DNA from 2 places in the Arthrobacter glacialis genome. Region 2 is predicted to be linked to the other one. Evidence: predicted binding sites of a transcription regulator. Region 2 holds the regulator's gene; the other holds the start of a gene.
The links. Region 2 encodes Rex, which represses fermentation and respiration genes when NADH is low (regulators of the CRP and FNR family bind a similar motif). Its sites were predicted from a motif close to CTTGTGAANNNNTTCACAAG; they were not measured.
Positions count from the first base shown of each region.

Region 1: a site for Rex is predicted at 4,357-4,376, ahead of CVS28_RS09915 (glyceraldehyde-3-phosphate dehydrogenase). Genes of this name have one in related genera too.

Region 1 covers NZ_PPXB01000006.1:282,133-293,469, reverse strand. The annotation lists gene cysK (cysteine synthase A) at 1-850, opposite strand, end outside; gene msrA (peptide-methionine (S)-S-oxide reductase MsrA) at 951-1,475, opposite strand; gene CVS28_RS09930 (Nif3-like dinuclear metal center hexameric protein) at 1,550-2,566, shown strand; gene CVS28_RS09925 (zinc ribbon domain-containing protein) at 2,615-3,352, shown strand; gene CVS28_RS09920 (YaaA family protein) at 3,452-4,216, opposite strand; gene CVS28_RS09915 (glyceraldehyde-3-phosphate dehydrogenase) at 4,457-5,947, shown strand; RNA gene rnpB (RNase P RNA component class A) at 6,130-6,509, shown strand; gene CVS28_RS09905 (HNH endonuclease family protein) at 6,919-7,722, shown strand; gene CVS28_RS09900 (peptide chain release factor 3) at 7,735-9,342, opposite strand; gene CVS28_RS09895 (acyltransferase domain-containing protein) at 9,519-10,379, opposite strand; gene CVS28_RS09890 (sugar porter family MFS transporter) at 10,560-11,337, opposite strand, start outside.
Region 2 covers NZ_PPXB01000001.1:208,722-220,058, forward strand. The annotation lists gene CVS28_RS20335 (rhamnogalacturonan lyase family protein) at 1-909, shown strand, start outside; gene CVS28_RS00905 (acetylxylan esterase) at 1,133-2,143, shown strand; gene CVS28_RS00910 (3-deoxy-7-phosphoheptulonate synthase) at 2,342-3,469, shown strand; gene CVS28_RS00915 (helix-turn-helix domain-containing protein) at 3,623-3,859, shown strand; gene CVS28_RS00920 (30S ribosomal protein bS22) at 3,972-4,070, shown strand; gene CVS28_RS00925 (HAD family hydrolase) at 4,151-4,963, opposite strand; gene CVS28_RS00930 (glutaredoxin family protein) at 5,125-5,427, shown strand; gene CVS28_RS00935 (redox-sensing transcriptional repressor Rex) at 5,608-6,306, shown strand; gene CVS28_RS00940 (hypothetical protein) at 6,435-7,145, opposite strand; gene CVS28_RS19555 (hypothetical protein) at 7,291-8,091, opposite strand; gene CVS28_RS00950 (YceI family protein) at 8,201-8,758, opposite strand; gene CVS28_RS00955 (histidine phosphatase family protein) at 8,930-9,592, shown strand; gene CVS28_RS00960 (TlpA family protein disulfide reductase) at 9,716-10,303, shown strand; gene CVS28_RS00965 (cytochrome c biogenesis CcdA family protein) at 10,320-11,075, shown strand; gene resB (cytochrome c biogenesis protein ResB) at 11,075-11,337, shown strand, end outside.

The DNA.
Region 1 (11,337 bases), on a different contig from region 2:
TCTCTTCACGCTTGGCCAGCTCCAGGGCTGCCCACACGGCGGCGCCGGCTGAGATGCCGCCCAGGATGCCTTCCTGGTTGCCCAGGGCGCGTGCCGTGGCCACGGAATCTTCCAAGGTGGCGTCCAGAACCTCGTCGTAGATGTCCTGATCGAGCACCTCGGGGATGAAGTTCGCGCCGAGGCCCTGAATCTTGTGCGGTCCGGGTGTGCCGCCATTGAGGATGGCCGAATCAATCGGCTCCACAGCAACAACCTTCACATTGGGGTTGCGCTTCTTCAGGAGCTGGCCGGCACCGGTGATGGTACCGCCGGTGCCTACGCCGGCAACCAAGATGTCCACTGCGCCGTCGGTGTCGTCCCAGATTTCCTCGCCAGTGGTGGCGAAGTGGATGGCCGAGTTGGCGGGGTTGGCGAACTGCTGGGCCCAGATGGAGTTCTCCGTGCTGGCCACAATTTCCTTGGCCTTCTCCACGGCGCCGCGCATGCCTTCGGAGCCCGGGGTCAGGACAATGTCAGCACCATAAGCGCGCAGCATGACCCGGCGTTCGGTCGACATGGTCTCCGGCATGGTCAGGATGACCTTGTAGCCGCGGGCAGCGCCCACCATGGCCAAGGCGATTCCCGTGTTGCCGGAGGTGCCTTCCACAATGGTGCCGCCGGGCTTGAGCTCCCCGGACGCTTCGGCGGCGTCAATAATGGCAACACCGATCCGGTCCTTGACGCTGTTGGCAGGGTTGTAGAACTCGAGCTTGACTGCCACAGTGGCATTCAAACCCGCCGTCAGGCGGTTCAGTCGAACCAGGGGGGTGCCGCCCACAAGCTGCGTGACGTTGTCATAAATCCGTGCCATGTAAGGTCCTACTCTCAAGAAGTCGTCACGAGCTCAGTTGATCCAAATGCGCGCGTGGATGGGTGCTAATTCACAGCGTAACCAGCGGTTCTGCCGGTTCCTAGGCCGTGAGCCACTGGGCGTAATGTTTTCTTACTTTTGCAATCTTGGGGTCGATAATAACCCGGCAATATCCCACTTCGGGACGCTGTGCGTAAAAATTCTGGTGGTCGGCAGTGGCCTGGTACACCTGGCCCAGAGGAGTCACCTCGGTCACTATGGGGTGGCGCCAATTGGGCTGGTTGCGCACAATGGCATCCCGGAAGGCGGCCTCATCCTCGGCATCGGTGTAAAACATGGCGGACCTGTACTGGGTTCCGGTGTCGTATCCCTGCCTGTTCAATGTGGTGGGATCGTGCTGGGTGAAGAACATGTCCAAGATGATGTCAGCGGGGATGACATCCTCATCGAACGTCACCGACACTACCTCAGCATGTCCAGTCATGCCCGAACAGACCTGATCATAGCTGGGGTTGGGCACCGCGCCGCCGGTGTATCCGGACACCACCGATTCAACCCCCCTGGTCATCTGATATACGGCGTCCAAGCACCAGAAACAACCGCCACCTAATACAAAAGTCTTCATGTCTATTTATAAGTCATCCAGCGCCGCGTCCATTCCCGCGCCGCGCAGGGGCTGCACGCCAGTAAAGTAGAAGCATGAGCATGGAACCAACTTTTCCCAAGCCCCACGTTGTTCCAGACGCGGAAGACGCAGACGCAGGACGCGAAGACGCGGAACGCCAGGAATCCCCGGGCGAATCCACTGAGGGCGTGGAGATCGCTGACACGGAACCTGACACGGAGCTTCTTGAGCCCGGCACTGCTGAGGGTTTGGAAACACCCGTGCTTGCCGATGTTTTGCTGGCGGTGGAAGAGCTCTGGCCTGAATCGCTTGCCGAAGACTGGGACCGTGTTGGCCTGGTGGTGGGCCGGCCCGAAGCCGAAGTGGACCGGATCATGTTTGCCGTGGACCCCACCCTGGAAGTTATTGATGAGGCCCTCGAGTGGGGTGCCCAACTGCTCATCACCCACCACCCCTTGTTGCTGAAAGGCGTTAATTCAGTAGCCGCAACGTCCGGCAAGGGGCGGGCCATCCACCGGTTGATCGAAGGCGGCTGCGCCCTGCTGACAGTGCACACCAACGGCGACAGCGCCGTAGGAGGTGTTTCAGATGTTTTGGCCGATGTCCTGGGACTCAGTGAGGTCCAGCCGCTGATGCCCGCAGCCCATGGCTTGGTCGAAGAGGGCATCGGCCGGGTGGGCCTGCTGCCTGGTGCTGAAAAACTGGGCGATTTGGCCGGCCGAGTGTTCCTCACCTTGCCAGCCGTGGCTGGCGGCGTCCGGGTTGCGGGGGACAGGGATGCCCTGGTCCGCAAGGTGGCCGTGTGTGGCGGGTCCGGGGACAGCTTGTTTGATGCCGTGCGTTCCAGCGACGCCGACGTTTTTGTCACGGCAGACTTACGCCACCATCCGGCGTCGGAAGCCCGTGAGGCCCGGGTGGACGGCAAACCATATCTGATTGATCTCTCACACTTTGCCAGCGAGTGGCTCTGGCTGCCGGCGGCGGCCAAGGCGTTGGGCAACGTGCTTGCAGACCAAGGTTTTGAAGCCGAATTGGTTGTCAGCCAAACCAACACGGACCCATGGGACTTCATACTGACGCCCGGGAACTAGGCTGTCATAAGGATTGCACCACCCACTTGATGTAGCAGGAGGAATTACATGGCTAAGGCAGCACCGGCAGAGCAGATGCGATTGCTGGATATCCAAGTACTGGATGGCAAATTACGGGCTCTAGATGTTCAAGCCAAGGCCTTGAAGGAAGACCCCAGGCTTCCTGATCTTCACTCAGGCCTCACCGTGGCCAAGAGTGATCTGGTGGTCCTGGACACGGCCGTCAGCGATGCCCAGCGGGCACTGACAAAGGCTGAAGATGACGTGGCAGCCGTGGTGGCGCGCATTGAGCGCGACGACGCCAAACTCAACAGCGGCACGGGCCTGTCCAAGGATCTCATGGCCCTTCAGAGTGAGCTGGTGTCGCTGAACAAGCGCCGCGGCGAGCTCGAAGACACCGAGCTGGAGATCATGGAGGCGTTCGAGGAAGCAACGGCACGCCAAGGCGCACAACTTGCCCTGGTGAAGCAGATGCAGTCGGTGCTTGATGAAGTAGTTGATGAACTACGCAGCAAACTCGGTGCCCTGAAAATGGAGCGCGATGCCACCTTGGCTGAACGTGCCGAATTGACCGCCACCTTTGCCCCTGAACTGCTGGCCATCTACGAGCGTTCCCTGGCCAAATATGGGGTGGGTGCCGCTCGGTTGTTCCACGGAAAATCGGAAGGATCAGGCATGCACCTCAGTGCCGGGGACTTGGTGGAGATCAAGAAGGCCGCACCGGACACGATTGTGTTCTGCCCTGATTCCGGTGCCATCCTGGTCCGCTCGGAGGAGTGGGGCTAAGGCCTTAATTTCAACTGGCCCGCAGTAGTGGTCGAAAAAGCCGCGATTTTCGCGAATTTTCAACCACTACTGCGGGCCAGTTGCGTTTGGAGCGAGTTGTCAGCCAGTCAGAATGATGTTCAGCGCGTGTGCCTTGCGGGCCGTGCCGGCAACCAACTCCACGGCCCATTTTTCGCCGGCCGCCTTGGCCAGCTGCGCCGGCGTTTCCGGGGCATTGCCGCGGCGGGTGATCAGGTGCCGCGCCAATTCCCCTCGCGTGTGCTTGGCAAAATGCGAAACCACCTTGCGGGTGCCGTCGCGTTCGGTGAAAACGTTGATGGCCACTGTGCATGCCGCGTCCGGCGCCCACGCTGCCGCGTAGCTGCTGGAGCGGCAGTCCACCAGCAGGTGCCCCTCGGCGTGAGCATTGAGTGCTTGGGCCAGCTTTGGCTTCCAGTAGCTGGCCAACTTGCCCAGACCTGGCAGCCCAACAGACATCGACAGTCGGTAGGCCGGGATACTGTCGCCAAAGCGCACGGCACCCCAAAGACCTGAAATGACCATCACTGTGGAGTCGGCTTTCTTCTTTTGTCCTGCCGTCATGCTGCCGTACCCCAGGGCATCAAAGAGCACTCCCGAGTAAATGGTGTGGGCCGGGGCTGCCGGCTCCTGGACCAACCTGGTATTGCGGTGCACCTCGTGGGCCAACGTTGCCCCGACGCCCAGCTGGCTCAGCGCGTCGTGCTGTTCGGAGACGGCAGCCAACGCCAGCGCCACCTCAGTCCTTGCTGGTGTCAGCTCGGGGAAACTGAGTTCGGCCAGATCCACAGGAGTTCCTGCATCGGCGGGGGTCTTACCTTCGGAAGGGGGAAGCAAAATGAGCACACTTGAGCTTAGCGGCCGGTTCTGCGCTCACATTCCACACCGTGCGCCAGGTGAACGGGGAGCAGTTGTTGATGTTGGGCGCAAACATCAGCAACTACTGCCCGTTCGCGAGGCGGCGGCGGGTGTGGGCGTAGACCGGTCTAGTGAATTGAATCACTGAACTCGCGCGTAGCCTCGGCGCGCTGTCACACTGGTTTTGGCTTGAACCAAGGGTGTTTTGAGCTAGAAGAGGGTACTTACGTGGTGCAACAACTCGTGACAAACAACTGCGACACAATCTTGGATTCCTGGATTGGGCGTGAGTCCATGGCGGAAGCAATGATTCCGCTCATCGGCAGGCTCTACCGGGACAACAATGTTCTCACCAGCATCCATGGCCGGTCACTGATCAACCAGTCCGTCATCAGCCTGCTCAAGGCCCACCGCTTTGCCCGCCAGGTTGACGACGTGGAACTTCCCGTGGAAGAAACCCTGCCGCTGCTCCAGGTGCTTGGCACCTTGCAATTGGGAGCCGCCTCACTTGACCTGGCCCGGCTCCTTTCAAACTTCAAGGCCTCGGACGAGGGCGACCTTGAGACGTTCCTGCGCGCTGAACTGGCCGACGTCGTAAATCGCTTTGGCGCCGACGAGCGCACCAGCACTGACGTGGTTCTCTACGGTTTCGGCCGCATTGGCCGCCTGCTGGCCCGGATCCTCATTGAACACTCCGGCGGCGGCCACGGCCTGCGCTTGCGTGCCATCGTGGTGCGCAAGGGCGGCGACGCCGATCTCACCAAACGCGCCAGCCTGCTCCGCCGCGACTCCGTGCATGGCCCGTTTAACGGCACCATCACCGTTGACCAAGACAAAAACATCATCCTGGCCAACGGCACATCCATCCAGGTCATCTATTCGGACAGCCCCGCCACCATCGACTACACGGCGTACGGCATTCACGACGCACTGGTGGTGGACAACACGGGCCGCTGGCGCGACGAGGAGGGCCTGTCCCAGCACCTGCAGAGCCGCGGCGTGGCCAAGGTCCTGCTGACGGCCCCGGGCAAGGGCACGCTGAAGAACATTGTGCACGGCATCAACCACGGCACCATCACCGACCACGACACGATAGTCACGGCCGCCTCCTGCACCACCAACGCCATCACCCCCGTGTTGAAGGTCCTCAACGACAAGTACGGCATTGTCCACGGCCATGTGGAGACGGTGCACTCCTTCACCAATGACCAGAACCTGACGGACAACTTCCACAAGGGTGACCGGCGCGGGCGCTCGGCCGCCTTGAACATGGTGCTGACCGAAACGGGCGCCGCGAAGGCCGTGGCCAAGGCCCTGCCCGAGCTTGAGGGCAAGCTGTCCGGCAACTCCATCCGCGTTCCCACCCCGAACGTGTCCATGGCTATCCTGAACCTGACGTTGGAAAACGGCACCACCAAGGATGAGGTCAACACGTACCTGCGCGACATGTCGCTGAATTCGGGCCTGCGCAAGCAGATCGACTTCATCGACTCGCCCGAAGTGGTCTCCAGCGACTTTGTTGGCTCCCGCCGCGCCGGCATTGTGGACGGCCTGGCCACGATCAGCAACGACAAGCATTTGGTGCTGTATGTCTGGTACGACAACGAATTCGGCTACAGCTGCCAGGTGGTCCGCGTCATGGAGGAAATGGCCGGGGTTCACCCGCGCGCCTTCCCAGCACTCGACGCCGCTGCCCCGCAGGCAGCAGCTCTGGTCTAGCGTTTCGCACTCAAGGCGGGTCCGGCGTCGAACATTCACGTTCGACGCCGGACCCGCCTTTTGCATGCCGGCCCACCGTGGGTGCGTTCCCCGCAGGGCGCCCAAGCAGCTAGCGTCCACAGGGCACCCCAAACTCGCTGCGCTCGTTTGTGGCCCCTCGCCCTGTAGACTTGACCACTGGATAGGGCAGCTGGGCAACCGCGCGTCACGCAAGTGGCTCGAGGAACGTCCGGGCTCCACAGAACAGGGTGGTGGGTAACGCCCACTCGGGGTAACCCGCAGGACAGTGCCACAGAGAATAGACCGCCTGCACGGCAACGGCTGGAGCAGGTAAGGGTGAAACGGTGGTGTAAGAGACCACCAGTTCCCTAGGTGACTAGGGAAGCTAGGTAAACCCCACCCGGAGCAAGGCCAGACAGGGCATGTTTGAGGGCTGTTCGCCCGAGTGTCTGGGTAGGCTGCTAGAGGGCGTCGGCAACGGCGTTCGTAGATGGATGGTTGCCTCTCCGCCGCGGGTAACTGCGGCGGATGACAAAACCCGGCGTATCGGCTGCCCTATCCAACTTCATGGCGTGTTTTCCCTGTTTTTGTACGGGGCGGGCACGCCTTTTTTGTCTCCGCTCCGGGGCTTGGCGGGTCGGCCGCGAAAACGGTAGTGGGCAGCTTTATACGAATTTTGTGCTGACCGCAGGCACAAAAACCCGTGTGCAACCATGCATCTCGCAGCTACGGTCAGTAGACGCGGAATCTCTTGAAAGATGGTTGGCCGTGGCCATTGTGAACGGGTTGTCTGCCAAGGATAAGAGGTCTGTGGATAACCGGCTCCACCATCCCGGGCAACCTTCTAAACTTAAAGTGACCGAGTTACCGGCACTATAACGCTCCGGCTGCCAAGACGCCGCTGTCCAGGTTTCGCCGAACACGGAGGGACGGGGTTCATGCTGGGGCGGGTCAGTTGGTGAGGATGTCCCATGGCACGGCATGCACAAGAGTTCACTCAGCGGCGCACAGATAAGGCGCAGCGGGCGCCCGTGCGGGCAGCTGTCCTGTTGGCTGTGGTGGTGTTGGTGGTTTTGGTTGGCTGGTTGCACAGCGCGGGTCATTGGCCGTTCACACCGGATGCCGGTCCAGCGCCTGCTGTCAGCACGCCGTCGCCCGCATTGGGCCAGCCCATAGTGGTTTTGACGCCAGCAACGGCTTTGGCCGTCCTGGAAACCCTTCAGGTCAAAGGCAAAGCGCCACGCAATGATTATCAGCGCAGTGCTTTTGGTGAAGCGTGGCTGGATGCTGACGCCAACGGCTGCGACACCCGCAACGACGTCCTGCGCCGTGATCTGCAGGCAGTGCAATTCATTGCCGGATCGCCGTGTCTTGTGGCATCAGGCACGCTGAAGGAGCCGTACACCGGCACGACCGTGCAATTCCAACGCGGCAAGGACACCAGCGAGGCTGTCCAAATTGATCATGTGGTGGCCCTGAGTAACGCCTGGCAAACGGGAGCCGCAGCCCTGACGCCGCTGCAACGGCAGAGCCTGGCCAATGATCCGCTGAACCTCTTGGCAGTGGACGGGGAGGCCAACCAGGACAAGAGCGACGCCGATGCCGCCAGCTGGCTGCCGCCGTCAAAAAAAATCCGTTGCCACTATGTGGCCCGGCAAATATCGGTCAAGGCCGCCTACCAGCTCTGGGTGACTCCGGCCGAGAAAGGAGCCATGGAAAACGTTCTGGGCCGCTGCCCGACGCAAGCGGCACTGGCCAGTGGCTACCTCAACTAGCGCAGGCAGGCGCTACTCGCGCTTGGTGCCGATCTCGGTCAAGGGCAGTTCCGGGTAGTTCTTTTCGACCCGGCGCATAGCCCAAATGTCGTTGAACAGGGCCAGGAATTCACCATCACTGCGCTCCAGCACCTCGGCGCCGTGGACAGTGCTCAGCGTGGCTGCGGCGTCCGGCGTCGTGAGCCTGGCCAGGGTGTAGGGGAGGCGCTCCAAGCGCATGGGGGCGTTGAAGTCGTGGTGCATGCGGTCCTCAACAACCTCAAACTGCATGGGGCCCACGGCCGCCAGCACGGGTGCCTGGTCTCCGCGCAGGTCTGATCGGAGCACCTGGATGACGCCTTCGTGCTCCAGCTGCTCAATGCCGCGGCGGAATTGCTTGTACTTGCTGGGGTCCTTGGAGCGTGCCACCTGGAAGTGCTCGGGGGCGAACAGCGGAATAGCCGGGTATTCCACCGGCTCCTCAACGAACAAGGTGTCGCCCACGCGCAGGGTGGAGGCGTTGACCAGGCCAACAACATCGCCAGGGAAGGCTGTGTCAATGACTTCACGGTCGCGGCCAAAGACCTGCTGTGCGTACTTGGTGGCAAAGGACTTGCCGGTGCGGGTTTGGGTGACAACCATGCCGCGCTCAAACATGCCGGAGCATACGCGGATAAAGGCCACGTGGTCGCGGTGCGCCTGGTTCATGCCGGCCTGAACCTTGAACACAAAGCCCGAGAACGGTGCTTCCACGGGGCGGGTCTCGCCGCTCACATCGGGGCGCGGTGACGCTGGCGGGGCAAAATCCACCAGGGTGTCCAAGATCTGCTTCACACCAAAGTTCAGCGCGGCAGAGGAGAACAGCAGGGGAGTGGCCTTGCCTGCGTAGAACGCCTCCAAATCCAGCGGTGCGTCGGTGTCGACCACCAGGCTTGCTTCCTCAATGGAGTCGTCCCAGGCGTCTCCTTCGGATTCAGCGGCCGCCTCGGGGGTCATGTACTCGGTCAGTGCGATCTGTGCGCCCGAGCTGTTGCGAGCAAATTTGGCAAACTCGTTGCGGCGGATGTCCCACACGCCACGGAAGTCGCCGGCAATACCGATGGCCCAGGTCAGCGGCATGGGTGTGAGCCCGGTGCGCTCGGTGATTTCATCCATCAGTTCCAGCGGATCCAGGCCGGGCCGGTCCCACTTGTTGATGACGGTGATGATGGGCAGGTTGCGCTGGCGGCAGACCTCAAAGAGTTTCATGGTCTGTGTTTCCAGACCCTTACCGGCGTCGACCAGCATGACGGCACAATCAACGGCCGCCAGCACACGGTAGGTATCTTCGGAGAAGTCGGCGTGGCCGGGAGTGTCGAGCAGGTTGATGACGGTGTCGCGGTAGGAGAACTGCAGCGCCGCAGAGCTGATCGAGATGCCGCGGTCCTTCTCCATCTGCTGCCAGTCCGAGACCGTGTCCTTGCGGTTGGACTTGCCGTTGGTGGCGCCGGCAGTTCCAATCACCTTGGCATGCAACGCCAACGCTTCCGTCAGCGTGGACTTGCCCGCATCAGGGTGCGAAATAACGGCGAAGGTTCGACGACGTTCCGCCTGGCCGGTAATTTCGGTGGCACGGGCGGGGGATTGGGCCGGAGAGGACACAAGACTACTTTCTAGCGGCGAAAAGAATGTTCAAGCAGAGGCAGGACACCAACTATCAAGTTTACCGCAGTGCGCAGGCAGCAAGTTGGCAGGGACGACGGCGGCGCCTGGCAACTCTCGCAGCGCCACGTTGGCGGGGCGGGTGTTAACGGACGGCGCCGGCTGGGTGATGCAGTCTAGCGGGGCAGTTCCAGGGAACCGAAGCCCAGCTGCCAAGCACCTCCGGCGTCGATGCGCTCCAGCACAATCCTTTGCAGCGCCGTGGCCCGCGGCAGGGCATCCAGGTTTTCCATGCTGCGGGTGCGGAAGGTGAAGTAGACGGCGTCAGTGGGCTCGTCGCGGGGTTCACCGTAGGGGGTGAACAGCGCTGCGAAGGCGGCAATGTTGGCACCGGGTTCCAGCTGTTCGGCCAGGTAGGGATCCAGCAGCCAGGACTCGCAGTTGGCTGTGGCGACCGGCTGGTCCGCGAAGTGTTCGGCAAAGAACGGACGGGCAAGGGCCAGGCTGTCATTGACCACCGCCGCACCCAGTCCGCCGCCCTCGGGGATGTGAATACCCAGGATCCATTCACCGGCAGCGACCCCGGGGATGGCGGCCGTGGGCTGGTGGATCAAGTACTGCAGGCGGCCCAACTGGTAGATGCGGCCGGAAAAAAGGTGGTTGAGCCATTTGTAGGTGTCCATGCCGAACCGGTTGTGGACGCGGCGGTTGATGGCCATGTTGCGGCCAAAATCGGCCAACGAGGCGCGGGAGACGGCATCGGGAATGTTGCGCCCCGCGTGCCACTCCAGGATGGTGGGGACAAAGTCCAGCATGGCGCGCAGCCAATCCAGCTCCGTCACGGGGAGGTCATCGGTGCCCAGCTCCGGCACCGATTCATCTGCACTGCCAAGGCGCGCCACAAGGTGCTCATGCACTGTGGCCGCGGCCGGGCTGAGCGGGGCTTGCAACAGTGCCAGGCAGTCGGCCCGATCTTCTGGGGCAACGCCCAAGTAGTCAAGTGTCTGCTCTGGGCTCATGGCGGTGCGGGAGGTCATTGGGCTAGTTTAGCGAACCCTTGAGCACTGCACTGGCACCACTCGGTCTTACAGCCACGCATGGTTTGTAGCGCATGTGTCGTGAAATTATGCGTTGAACTCGGCTTGGGTTCCGCGCAGAAGCACTTATGCGCAGAACCCAAGGTGGGTTCTGCGCATAAGTGCGGGGCAGCGGCAACGTTACTGTTCGGCCTTGGGCTTCTTCACAAACAACGTCTCGGCCTGTTCCAGGGACATGCCGTTGGTTTCGGGGATCTTGAACATGACGAAGAAGAACGATGCGGCAGCAAAGAGGGCGTACATGCCGTAGGTCAGCGGCAATGATGCGGCGGCCATGGCCGGGAACGTCAAGGTGATCAGGAAGTTCGCCACCCACTGGGCTGCGGCTGCCAAACCCAGGGCGCGGGCACGGATGCGTGAGGGGAAGATCTCGCCCAGGAGCACCCAAACCAGCGGCCCCCACGACGCGCCGAAGCTGACCACAAACACATTGGCGGCAACCAGGGCAATGGGTCCCCAGGCGCCCGGGAGGCTGATGTCCGAGCCACTGCCGGTTGCAGCCGAGAAGGCAAGCGCCATGGTGCCCAGGGAGACGGCCATGCCAATGGAACCCGTGAGCAGGATGGGGCGGCGCCCGATTCTGTCCACCAGGGCAATGGCCACCAGTGTCACCAAAATGTTGACCACAGCCGTTACCACCGAGATGGTCAGTGAGTCCTTCTCCTGGAAGCCCACTGCCTGCCACAACGTGGTGGAGTAGTAGAAGATCACATTGATGCCAACGAACTGCTGCAGCACAGAGAGGATAATACCTATCCACACAACAGGCATGAGGCCAAGCCGCTTGCCTCGCAGGGAGCCCTTCTTGGCTGAGAGGGAATCTTCCTTGACGGCTTCCTTGATCTCGCGGATGCTGCGCTCGGTGTCGTCATCCGGGGCAATGGTTTTGAAGACCTTT
Region 2 (11,337 bases):
GGTATTGGCGCCACGTTCCGCGACGCAGCCACCGGCGAAGTCCTCTGGTCAATCCCGGCCACCAAGGACACCGGGCGCGGAGCGGCAGCAGACATTGATCCAACTCAGCAAGGCGCCGAAGCATGGGCGATTGGCGGGACTGCCGCATGGAATTCACCAGTGGGTGAACTGCACGCAGCCGATGGTGCACTGATCGGAACAAGCATTCCGGCCGCAAACTTTCTCACCTGGTGGGACGGTGACCTGCTGCGCGAGATCACTGACCACGAGTGGACGGACGCAAGCCGAACTGGAGTGCCCACCATTTCCAAGTGGGACTGGACAACAAACACCAGCAAGGAGATCTACCGCGCTGCGGGAACCCTGACAAACAATGACACCAAGGGAAGCCCATCACTTCAGGCGGATCTGTTCGGTGACTGGCGCGAGGAAATTGTTACGCGCCTGGATGATTCCTCGGCATTGCGGATCGCCACCACCGTTGATCTGACGGATCACCGCCTGCGGACCTTGCAGTCGGACCCCGTCTACCGGTTGGGGGTGGCATGGCAAAACACCGCCTACAACCAGCCACCGCACACCTCCTACTTCCTGGGTGTTGGGATGACGGCGCCCAAGGCGCCCAGCATCGCCTACACCGGAAGTGAGCCAGCGCCGGGGGCACCTGTGAATCCGGAACCGTCGCAGCCTCCAACTGAGCTGCCAACGGGGCCAGCCACGGCACCAACGTCCACTGTTGATCCGCCGACGGCAAGTGGCGCCGCAACGAACAGTGCGGCAGCTGGTTCCAGCAGTGGCAGTGAACTTTCAGCCACTGGTGCCAGCGGCCTCTTGCCCATGCTGGCCGTTGGTGTGGTTGTGCTCCTAGTTGGTGCGCTGCTCATGCGCCGTCGGCGATCCCACGGCTAGGTATGCAAACCATGAATGAACAGTCTTACCTCGCATAACTGCGCTTGAGCGGCTTGTTGGCGGTTTCCCAACCGCCAACAAGCCGCTCAAGCGCAGTCGTGGCGCTGAAGCGCATTAATGCACCCAAAACACAGGCGAAGACAACGCATAGGACGTAGGATGTCTCTAGCAAAGTGTTTGTCCGGATCCTGTGCCGGGCCCTGACTGGAACGGAACCTGAGCCATGCCACAGTTCGATTTGCCCCTCGAGAAGCTTCGCACTTTCTCCGCAGCACTCACTGCGCCCGAAGACTTTGACAGCTTCTGGGACAACACCATTGCCGAAGCTCGCGAATTCCCGCTGAAAGCCAACTTCACGCCAGTGGAGAACATGCTGAGCGTCATCGACAGCTTTGACGCCACCTTTGCCGGCTTCGACGGCGCCCCCATCAAAGGATGGCTGCACCTGCCCGCCAACCGCACCACGGGCCAGAAACTGCCCGTGGTGGTCCAATACATTGGCTACTCCGGTGGTCGCGGACTGGTCCAGCAGGACACCTCCTGGGCCCAAGCCGGGTACGCGCACTTCATCATGGACAGCCGCGGCCAGGGCTATGGCGGCCTGCTCGGCGACACCCCGGATCCGCACCCCTCCGCGGGCGAGGTGGCACACCCTGGTTTGATGACGCGTGGCATCAGCTCCCGTGAGGACTACTACTACCGCCGCCTCTACGTGGATGCCTTCCGTGCCATTGAGGCAGCCCAATCCCATGAGGAAGTGGATGAATCCACAGTCATCCTCACCGGCGTCAGCCAGGGCGGTGGGCTGGCCATAGCGGCAGCTGGTTTGGCCGCGGGCAGGCTCGACGGCGTCGTGGCGCTCATGCCCGACGTCCCCTTCCTGCAGGACTTCCCGCGCTCCATCGACGTTGCTGTGCGTGGCCCCTACCCGGAAATCGCCGCCTTCCTCAAGCGCCACCGCACTGACTATGAACCGTTCCTGGAAGTGCTGAACTATTTCGACGGAGTGCACTTCGCCGCGCGCACCAGCGTCCCCGCGCTGTACTCCTGCGCCGGCCAGGATGACGTGTGCCCGCCTACAACCGTGTTTGGCTCCTACAACGGCTACGGCAGCTCAGCGGCCCAGCCACCGGCCAAAGAAATGGCGTACTACCGCTTCAACAACCATGAAGGCGGGCAGGAGCACCACTGGCTCCGGCAGCTGCATTACGTGGCCGATTTGCTGGCCGGCTAAATGTCGGCGTATGGTTTGGGCATGACAAACCGTTGGTATGCGTATTTTTCGTTGGCTCTGGAGGGGCCCGCGTCTAACTGACACGCATCCAATCACCTTCAGAGCCAACAGGACAGAGAATTCATTCTCTGTCCTTCGCCATTTCCAGGCGGGCTCCGAAGAGGGGTCCGCTGCCAGCCCGCAGCAAAGGAACCCCTCATGAGCATCACAGCAGCCACCGAACCGGCCCACCAATCCACCGCCAATCTGCGCGTCAGCCGCTTCACGGCGCTGCCGTCCCCCACCGAGCTTGAAGCTGCGCTTCCGCTGGACGCCCACGCAAGCAACGTCGTCGAACGCGGCCGTGACCAGGTGCGGGCCATCATGGACGGCGTGGATGACAGGCTGCTGGTCATTGTGGGCCCGTGCTCCATTCATGATCCCAAGGCAGGGTTGGAATACGCCCGCCGGCTCGCTGCCACGGCCAAGGAGCACGAGGAAGACCTGCTGATCGTGATGCGTGCCTACTTCGAGAAGCCGCGCACCACCGTGGGTTGGAAGGGTCTGATCAACGATCCGATGCTGGATGGCAGCCACGACGTCGCCAAGGGCTTGGAGTTGGCGCGCGACTTCCTGCTGAAGGTGGCCCAGCTGGGACTGCCCACGGGCACCGAGTTCCTTGAGCCGATCAGCCCGCAGTACACGGCCGACCTGATTTCCTGGGGTGCCATCGGCGCGCGGACCACCGAGAGCCAGATCCACCGCCAGCTCAGCTCCGGACTGTCCATGCCCATCGGGTTCAAGAATGGGACCGACGGCGACCTCCAAGTCTCGCTCGATGCCTGCAACGCTGCCAGTGCGCCCCAGTCATTCCTGGGCATTGACGGCAACGGCCGCGCGTCCCTGGTCAGCACCGAAGGCAACCAGGACACCCACGTGATTCTGCGCGGCGGGCGCAAGGGCCCCAACTACCGTGCGGGGGACGTGGCTGACGCCGCCGCGCAGGCCTGCGGCGCCGGCATTAATCCGCGACTCATTGTTGATGCCAGCCACGCCAACTCCGGCAAGAGCCACCACCGCCAGGCCGAGGTGGCCTTGGAAATTGGTGCTCAGCTGGAAGTAGACGACGCCTCCGCACACAACATTGCCGGGGTCATGCTGGAGAGTTTCCTGATGGGCGGGGCCCAAAACCTCAATGTTGAGCAGGTTGCCGCCGGAACCGCTGAGCTGAACTACGGCCAGAGTGTCACCGACGCCTGCATGGACTGGGATGTCAGCGCCGATGTGCTGGCCAACCTTGCACGCAGCTCACGGGCGCGCCGCAACAACAGCGCAAGCGCTGCCTAACGTCCGCGCGCTTGGCAAAGATGCACTTGGCAAAGATGCACTGAACACCTATCACAGTGGCCCCTTCTGCCCCTAGAGTTAGCGCTAGAGGCAGAAGGCGCTGTGAGTCGGACGCTTGAAGAGTCTTTTGCCAGCGAACATCGAGGTACGGTCATGACACAGGATCAGAATTTCTCCGATGTGCACTTCTTGACGGTTCAAGAAGTTGCCGCTCTTATGCGCGTGTCAAACATGACCGTGTACCGAATGGTGCACGCCGGAGAGCTCCCGGCTGTCCGCTTTGGCAGGTCATACAGGGTGCCGCAGAACGCGGTTGAGGCGTTCCTCAAGGGTGCGGTGGTGGATGGCACAGGGACTGCTGGAACTTCCGGTTCGGCGCAGACCGGTTAGGCACGGTAGTCTAGGAAAGATCCATTTTCGGCTTTGACCGATTCCTGCGATCGGTCGACCTAATCGTTTGGGCCTCATTTGGGGCCTTCTATGCAGTTTGTGAGGAACTTTCATGGGTTCAGTAGTTAAGAAGCGCCGCAAGCGGATGTCCAAGAAGAAGCACCGTAAGCAGCTTCGCAAGACGCGTCACCAGCGTCGTAACAAGAAGTAAATCTTCTTTTTTTGCGAAAGCACCCGTTCACCTTTCGGTGGACGGGTGCTTTTTTCATGTCCGACGGCGGCGCTGACGACTCAGCGGCGGCGGACGATCGAGATGCCCTTCCACAGACCGTAGACAGCGCCTACTCCGGTGGCTGCCTTCAGTCCCAGTGTTGCTGCGCGACGCCCGGAGCGGTAGTCGTAGATGGGCCAGTTGTTGTCACGGGCATGTTTGCGCAGTTTTGCGTCGGGGTTGATGGCCACCGGGTTTCCCACAGCGGTGAGCAGGGGAATGTCGTTATAAGAGTCGCTGTAGGCCCAGCACCGGGCGAGGTCCAAACCTTCGCGTTCGGCCAGTTCACGAACAGCCCGTCCCTTGGCAGGACCGTGCAGGATCTCGCCCACCAGGCGTCCTGTGTACACGCCGTCTTCAATTTCTGCCACGGTGCCTAGGGCACCGGTCAGGTTCAGGCGCGCGGCAATAACGCCGGCAACCTCCACTGGGGTGGCTGTCACCAGCCAAACTTGCCGGCCGGATTTCAGGTGTTCTTGTGTGAGGGCCTTGGTGCCGGGCCAGATCTTGGAGACGATCATTTCGTCAAAGACCTCTTCACCCAGCTGGCGCACAAATTCGGCGCTGATGCCGGCAGCGAGTTTTTGTGCAGAATCCTGAACCGAATGAACGTCGTTCATGTTTTCGCCGCGCAGGATGAATTTGGTTTGCTTCCAACCGAAGCCGGCAGCGTCACCGAGGGTGAAGGCGCGCTTTTGATACATCTTGCGGGCCACATGGAACAAGCTGGCACCCTTCATCAGGGTGTTGTCCACATCAAAGAAAGCTGCCTCGCCCTGGTGGTGCGCAGTGGTCGAGGTGGCCTCGGCACTGTTGGTAATCACGTCGGGCATGGATCGAGTCTAGTCAATCCAGCCCGTCTATGCCGCTCACGCCACTTGAAGTGGGGCTTAACTGTGGTGAAACTTTCATTTCTCGGCAGCGGAGGCACGCAGCTGGCTGGCAAATCGCGTGCCAGCTGTGCGAACCCGTCCAGACGAGTACCGTTGTAGGCATGGATTCTGCTCCCGACACCGCAAAAAATCAAACCACTCCCACCCGCCGTGTTCCGCGGCTGGAGCTGGTGACCAAGGAGGGCTGCCACCTGTGTGACGACGCCCGCGAGGTGCTCACCCAGGTGGCTGGTGGGCTGGGTCTGGACTGGTCTGAGCTCAGCCTTGACGGCGATGCCGCGCTCACGGCCCGTTATGGTGAGGAAATTCCTGTTGTCCTGGTGGACGGAATTCAGCGTGATTTTTGGCAGATCGACCCCGTCCGCCTCCGCACCATCCTGGAGCGGGCTATGGCGGACGCCTAGAACGGTGCAACGCGAGGCCGTCCGCTGCCCCTGTTGTTGTCTGCCGGGTCAAGGCGCGGCTTTTGGTGAGGACCAAGGACAGGTCATACAGTAGTTTAAACGGTCTAAGGCCAACGGCGGATCTTGCGGACACCTGTTCCTCACCTGGGGCGGCCTAGTTTGAGAATGTGGAGTGTTTTCTTGATCCCAGTGCAGACCCCGGGTGACCAGCCGGCCGAACAGGCCCGGCAGCTGCCCCCCGCCACGGTGTCCCGCCTGACCTTGTACTTGCGCACACTCAATGCCCTGCTTGCTGACGGAGTGGAGAACGTCTCCTCTGAAGCCCTGGCCGAATCCGCCGGAGTGGGCTCAGCAAATGTCCGCAAGGACCTCTCCCACTTGGGTTCCTACGGCACACGCGGTGTTGGCTATGAGGTTGCGAATTTGAGCCGGCAGATCGCCCAGGCACTCGGTCTGACCCACGAGTGGCGGGTGGCCATAGTTGGTGCCGGTAACCTGGGCAGGGCCCTTGCCCGGTATGCCGGGTTCGAATCGCGCGGATTTGATGTTGTGGCGTTGCTCGATGCTGATCAATTGCTGGTGGGGAACGAGATCGGTTGGCTGCGGGTCAGCGACGTGGCGCATCTTGAATCAGTTTTGGCAGGCACCCGGGCCAACATGGTGGTCCTGGCGCTTCCTGCCGCGGTGGCACAATCCGTGTGCGACAGGGTGGTGGCGGCTGGTGTCCACAGCATTCTCAGCTTTGCACCCGTGGCCCTGAGTGTCCCGGACAACGTGAACCTGCGCAAAGTGGACATGGCCACTGAGCTGCAGATCCTGGCCTACCACGCCCAGCGCCTGCAGGACCCGACCTTGGAGCAGGACAGCCCGGGCACTTAGTCGGGGGCAACGTTTGCGCACAGCCCTTTTTGCCTCGTGAACGGGGAGTAGTTGTTGATGTTTTACCCAAACATCAACAACTACTCCCCGTTCACGAGGCCACGAGGCCGGGCAGGCGTGGGAGAAGATTACAGGTTGGCACCCTTGCGGGCCTTGTGAGCCAGGAAGAACTCCTTGGCGGGGGAGCGGTGCAGGAAAACCACAGCTACCAATCCCAGCCCAATCTGGACGAAGCTGAGGGGATTCAGCTGCCCCAGCATCAGCAGCGAAAAGCACGCCAGCACAAGGGCTGTGGTCCGGGCCCACGTGGCACCGCGTCGAATTTTGATGGCCAGCCAAAAATAAACCACCGTCATGGCAATGCTGATTACGAACGCCATGAACAAGGCTGCGTTGACGATGGCCGGGTCCGCATAGGCCTCCGTCAAGGCCGGGTAATCCGACATGGATGCCCGGAGAGTTTCCATGACGCTTTCCTTGACTGCCGGTACCAGCAGCACCAGCAGCAGCGCCACCACGGATGCCGCCTGCAGGATGCCGGCGGTCATGATCAAGCGGACCGCCAGAATGACACGGGCAGGAGGCACCAAGGCTGACTGCGGGTCAACGGAGCCACCACCAGTGTTGGCGGCGGGGCCACCCTGAAATCCGGGGTATTGGGACGCCTGGGGCAGTGCCGCTGACGAGGAGAGTGCTGCCTGGGCGTCCTTGACGTCCTGCGGCGGTTCCCATCCGGCAGGGGCGTACTGGCCATAGCGGGGGACACCGGGGGCTATTTCCCCATAGCTTCCCGGGCGGGGAGTGGGGTGCTCTTGGGATTCTTCACCGGGTGTGGTCATGGCAGCTGCTCTTTCAGTTTTGCCGCGGCGGGCTGAACACTTGTGCCAGGAAGCTGGCCAGGCAAAGAGAAAGGCCGCGGTGGGGTTTGCTCTAAACCCTACGCGACCTCTGTCTTTGCTCACTACTTCTTGTTGCTAAGGCTTGCTAAGGCGTGACTCCCCTGGCCCGGGAGTTAAGCCAGGCCGTTGATTCTGGTAGCCACATCAACACAGCGGCCACAATGCCGAGCAGGCCACCGCCAGCGCCGAAGAACAGCAGAACGATGCTCAGGAAGGCGATGACCGACAACGCCATCCGGGCCCACTGCATGCCTTCCTTGAGCTTCATGGCGCAAATGATTATGGCAGCTATAAGAACTAGGGAAATGATGGCAACAACGATTCCCTTGACGCCCTGCGCACGGATCTCGGCTCCACTGCCCGGGACGGTGATGCCGAAGATGGAATTGTCCCTGGCGCCCAAAGCGAACAATGAACCGATCAGCAAGAAGAACGTGCCCAGCAGCCACAGGCCTGCCGAGACCAGCCAGATGATGTAGGAGATCTTCAGTAGCTGCGGCAGACCGTCCATCTTGAAGATCCCGCCAAAGCCGCCCACCGGCATGACGTCATTCATTGAATGGGGAGTGTCTTTTGGCATTTCAAACTTGGAGTCTCCGGCCGGTCGGGGAGCGGGCTGCTGATAGCCGGGCGGCGGAGATTGATACCCGGGCTGCTGATAGCCGGGCGGCGGAGCGTGGTAGCCGGGCTGTTGATATCCCGGAGGCGGCATGGATCCGGCCGGAGGGGGTGCCTGCGGGCCGGGTGTTTGGTACCCCGGTGGCGGCGTCTGTGGCCCGGGTGCCTGATGACCGGGGGCGGCAGTGTTGGGATCAGGCTGGGAACCGGCAGGAGACGGTTGCGAGCCTGAGTGCTCGGTACCTTCAAACTCATTCGGTGTACTCATAGCAGTACCCTAGTCCTGGCCCAAGCACTTGTATAGGTGTACTAAGTGGTAGCACGAATGCCGGCCCGCCACAGTGGCGAACCGGCATTCGTATTACGGGTGTTGAAGGTTATGCAGCCTTGACGAAGGCAACGTCCAAGGTGATGGTGACCTTATCGGAGACCAATACGCCGCCAGCTTCCAGGGCTGCGTTCCAGGTCAGGCCGAATTCCTTGCGGCTGATGACGGTCTTGGCTTCGAAGCCTGCGCGGGTCAGGCCGAACGGGTCAACAGCAACGCCGTTGAACTCGCCCTTGAAGGTGACGGTCTTGGAGATGCCGCGGATGGTCAGCTCGCCGGTCAGCTCGAAGTCCTCGGCGTCACCTGAAACGCTGGAGGAAACGAAGGAGAGGGTGGGGAACGTCTCGACGTCGAAGAAGTCGGCGCTCTTGACGTGGCCGTCGCGGCCGGCGTCGCCTGAGCTGAAGCTGGCTGCCTGGATGGTGGCGGTCACTGAGGACTCGGCGAGGGTTTCGCCGAGCGTCAGTGCGCCTTCAACGTCGGTGAACTGGCCGCGAACCTTGGAGATGCCTGCGTGGCGGACTACGAAGCCCACGGTGCTGTGTGAGGTGTCGAGGTTCCAGATGCCCTGTGCGAGGCCGGTGGATTCAATGGTGGTTACTGACATGTGGATCTCCTTGGGGAAAGTTTTGCGTTGAAAGTTGCGCTTCGGACATCCGCAGTGGTTGCCCATCGATAGGTATAAGCATGCGTTTGTATCTAATATTCCCGTGTTCCAAAAAAACTTTAGCGGCAACGGATTAACCCCTAACCAACTAACTTTGAGAAACTGGGAAACATGTCCCGAGTAACTGTTCATCTTTTGCGCCACGGCGAGGTTTTCAACCCCGATGGCGTGCTCTACGGCCGGCTTCCCGAATTTCATCTTTCGGAGCGTGGCCGGGCCATGGCTGACATGGTCGCCGAGCATTTTGCGGCCCAGGCGGCCGACGGCGCAGCCCCCGTTTACCTGGTGGCCTCACCGCTGACCCGGGCGCAGGAAACGGCGCAGCCCACGGCTGCTGCACTGGGCCTGGAGATCGTGACGGATCCGCGCATCATCGAGGCGGAGAACCACTTTGAGGGCCTGGCTATGAGCAAGGCTGAGCTGCGCAAGCCCAAGCATTGGCCTTATTTTGTGAACCCGTTCAGGCCGTCATGGGGTGAAGCGTACGCGGCCCAAGCCGAACGCATGCTCGAAGCGGCACGGGATGCCCGCCGTCGTGCCTTCGAATTGGGCGGCGACGGCGCGCAGGCCATCATGGTCAGCCACCAGCTGCCCATTTGGGCCACCCGCCGCAGCGCCGAGGGCAAGCCGCTGTGGCATGACCCGCGCAACCGCGAGTGCACGCTGGCGTCCCTGACCTCCTTGACGTTCGACGGCGACGACGTGGTGGATGTTCTCTACAGCGAACCTGCTGCGGTGCTGCTGCCCGGTGCCGCAACCACCCCCGGCGCCTAGCCTTACCGTCACAAGGCACACAGCTGACAATCAGCTTTTCGACGTAGCGTAGAACATAATGCCGTTTCTGCGCCTGCGCGATGGCTTCCCCTAAGAATGAAAGGCACCATCGTGACTTCCTCGATGAGCCGGCGATCATTGATGGCCACTGGTGGCGCCGCGTTGGCGGTAGTCCTGGCTGCCTGCACTGGCAAGGACCCCCTGGCAGAGCAGGCAAACGCCGGAGACAACAAGAATTACATTGCCGGCGACGGTTCAGTGACGGAATACGGTGCCGCTGACCGCAAAGAACCGGTTGAGTTCACGGGTACCCTCTTCGACGGCAAAAAAGTTGACGCGGCAGATTTCCTCGGCCAGGTCACGGTGCTGAATTTCTGGTACGCGGCCTGCGCCCCCTGCCGTTTGGAAGCCCCTGACATGCAGTCGCTCAACACCGAATTCAGTGCCAAGGGCGTGGAGTTCCTGGGCGTGAATGTGCGCGATGAAAAGGCCACGGCCGAAGCGTTTGAGCGCAATTTTGGCCTGACATACCCCAGCATCGTGGACAAGGACGGCGGTGTTTTGCTGGCGCTGACCAAGTTTGTGCCCCCGGCCGCCGTTCCCACCACTCTGGTGCTGGATAAAAAGGGCCGCGTCTGCGCCCGCATCCTGGGCGTTGCGGACAAGGGCACCCTGAAGGCCCTCCTCACCACGGCCCTGGCCGAAAACTAGCGGCCACCCACCCTTCATGAACAATCCATTTGCTGAGACAATCCTCAGCGGCTCCATGCTGCTGGCCATGCCCGTTGCCTTACTGGCCGGGCTTGTCTCCTTCCTCTCACCCTGCGTGCTGCCGCTGGTTCCCGGGTACCTGGGCTATGTGAGCGGGCTCAGCGGGGCCGACTTGCAGGATCAGCGCCGCGGCCGGATGTTCGCTGGGATTGGCTTGTTCGTGCTGGGCTTCTCAGTGGTTTTCATGCTGATAGGCGCGGTCTTTGGCCAGCTGGGTGCGTGGCTCATGGGGCCCGACGCCGCATGGGTCACCCAGGTGCTGGGCGTCGTGGTCATTTTCATGGGTGTTGTGTTCTTGGGCGGCATGAGCTGGTTCCAAGGTGAAGCGAAGATCCACGCGAAACCCCCGGCAGGGCTGTGGGGCGCACCCATTTTGGGGCTAACCTTTGGATTGGGCTGGGCTCCGTGCATTGGCCCCACCTTCAGTGCAGTACAGCTGCTGGCGTTTTCAGACGGGCCCAATGCGGCCAAGGGCGCATTCCTGACCTTTGTTTACTGCCTGGGACTTGGCCTGCCGTTCCTGCTGATCGCCCTGGGTGCACGAAAGGGACTGGGCGCCTTGGCGTTCTTCCGCAAGCACCGCCGCGGACTGCAGTTCTTTGGCGGCGGCCTGTTGATTGCATTGGGCTTGTTGATGGTCTCCGGCTTGTGGGGCACGTGGATCAATCAACTGCAGTTTTGGTTTGCTAACGAAGTGAGATTGCCAATCTAATGAAAGAGACAGTGGTGGAAGAGCCCAAGCCGGCGAAAGAGCCCAAGCGCAAGAAGTCGCAGCCAGCTGGCGGCGACGTTGTGCTGCCCCAACTCGGGCTCATCGGCATGCTGCGCTGGGCCTGGCGGCAGCTGACAAGCATGCGCACCGCCTTGTTCCTGCTGTTGATGCTGGCCGTGGCGGCCGTGCCTGGCTCCTTGTTCCCGCAGCGCTCAACCAACGCTGCCGAAGTGACCCAGTATTTGAAGGACAACCCCACCTC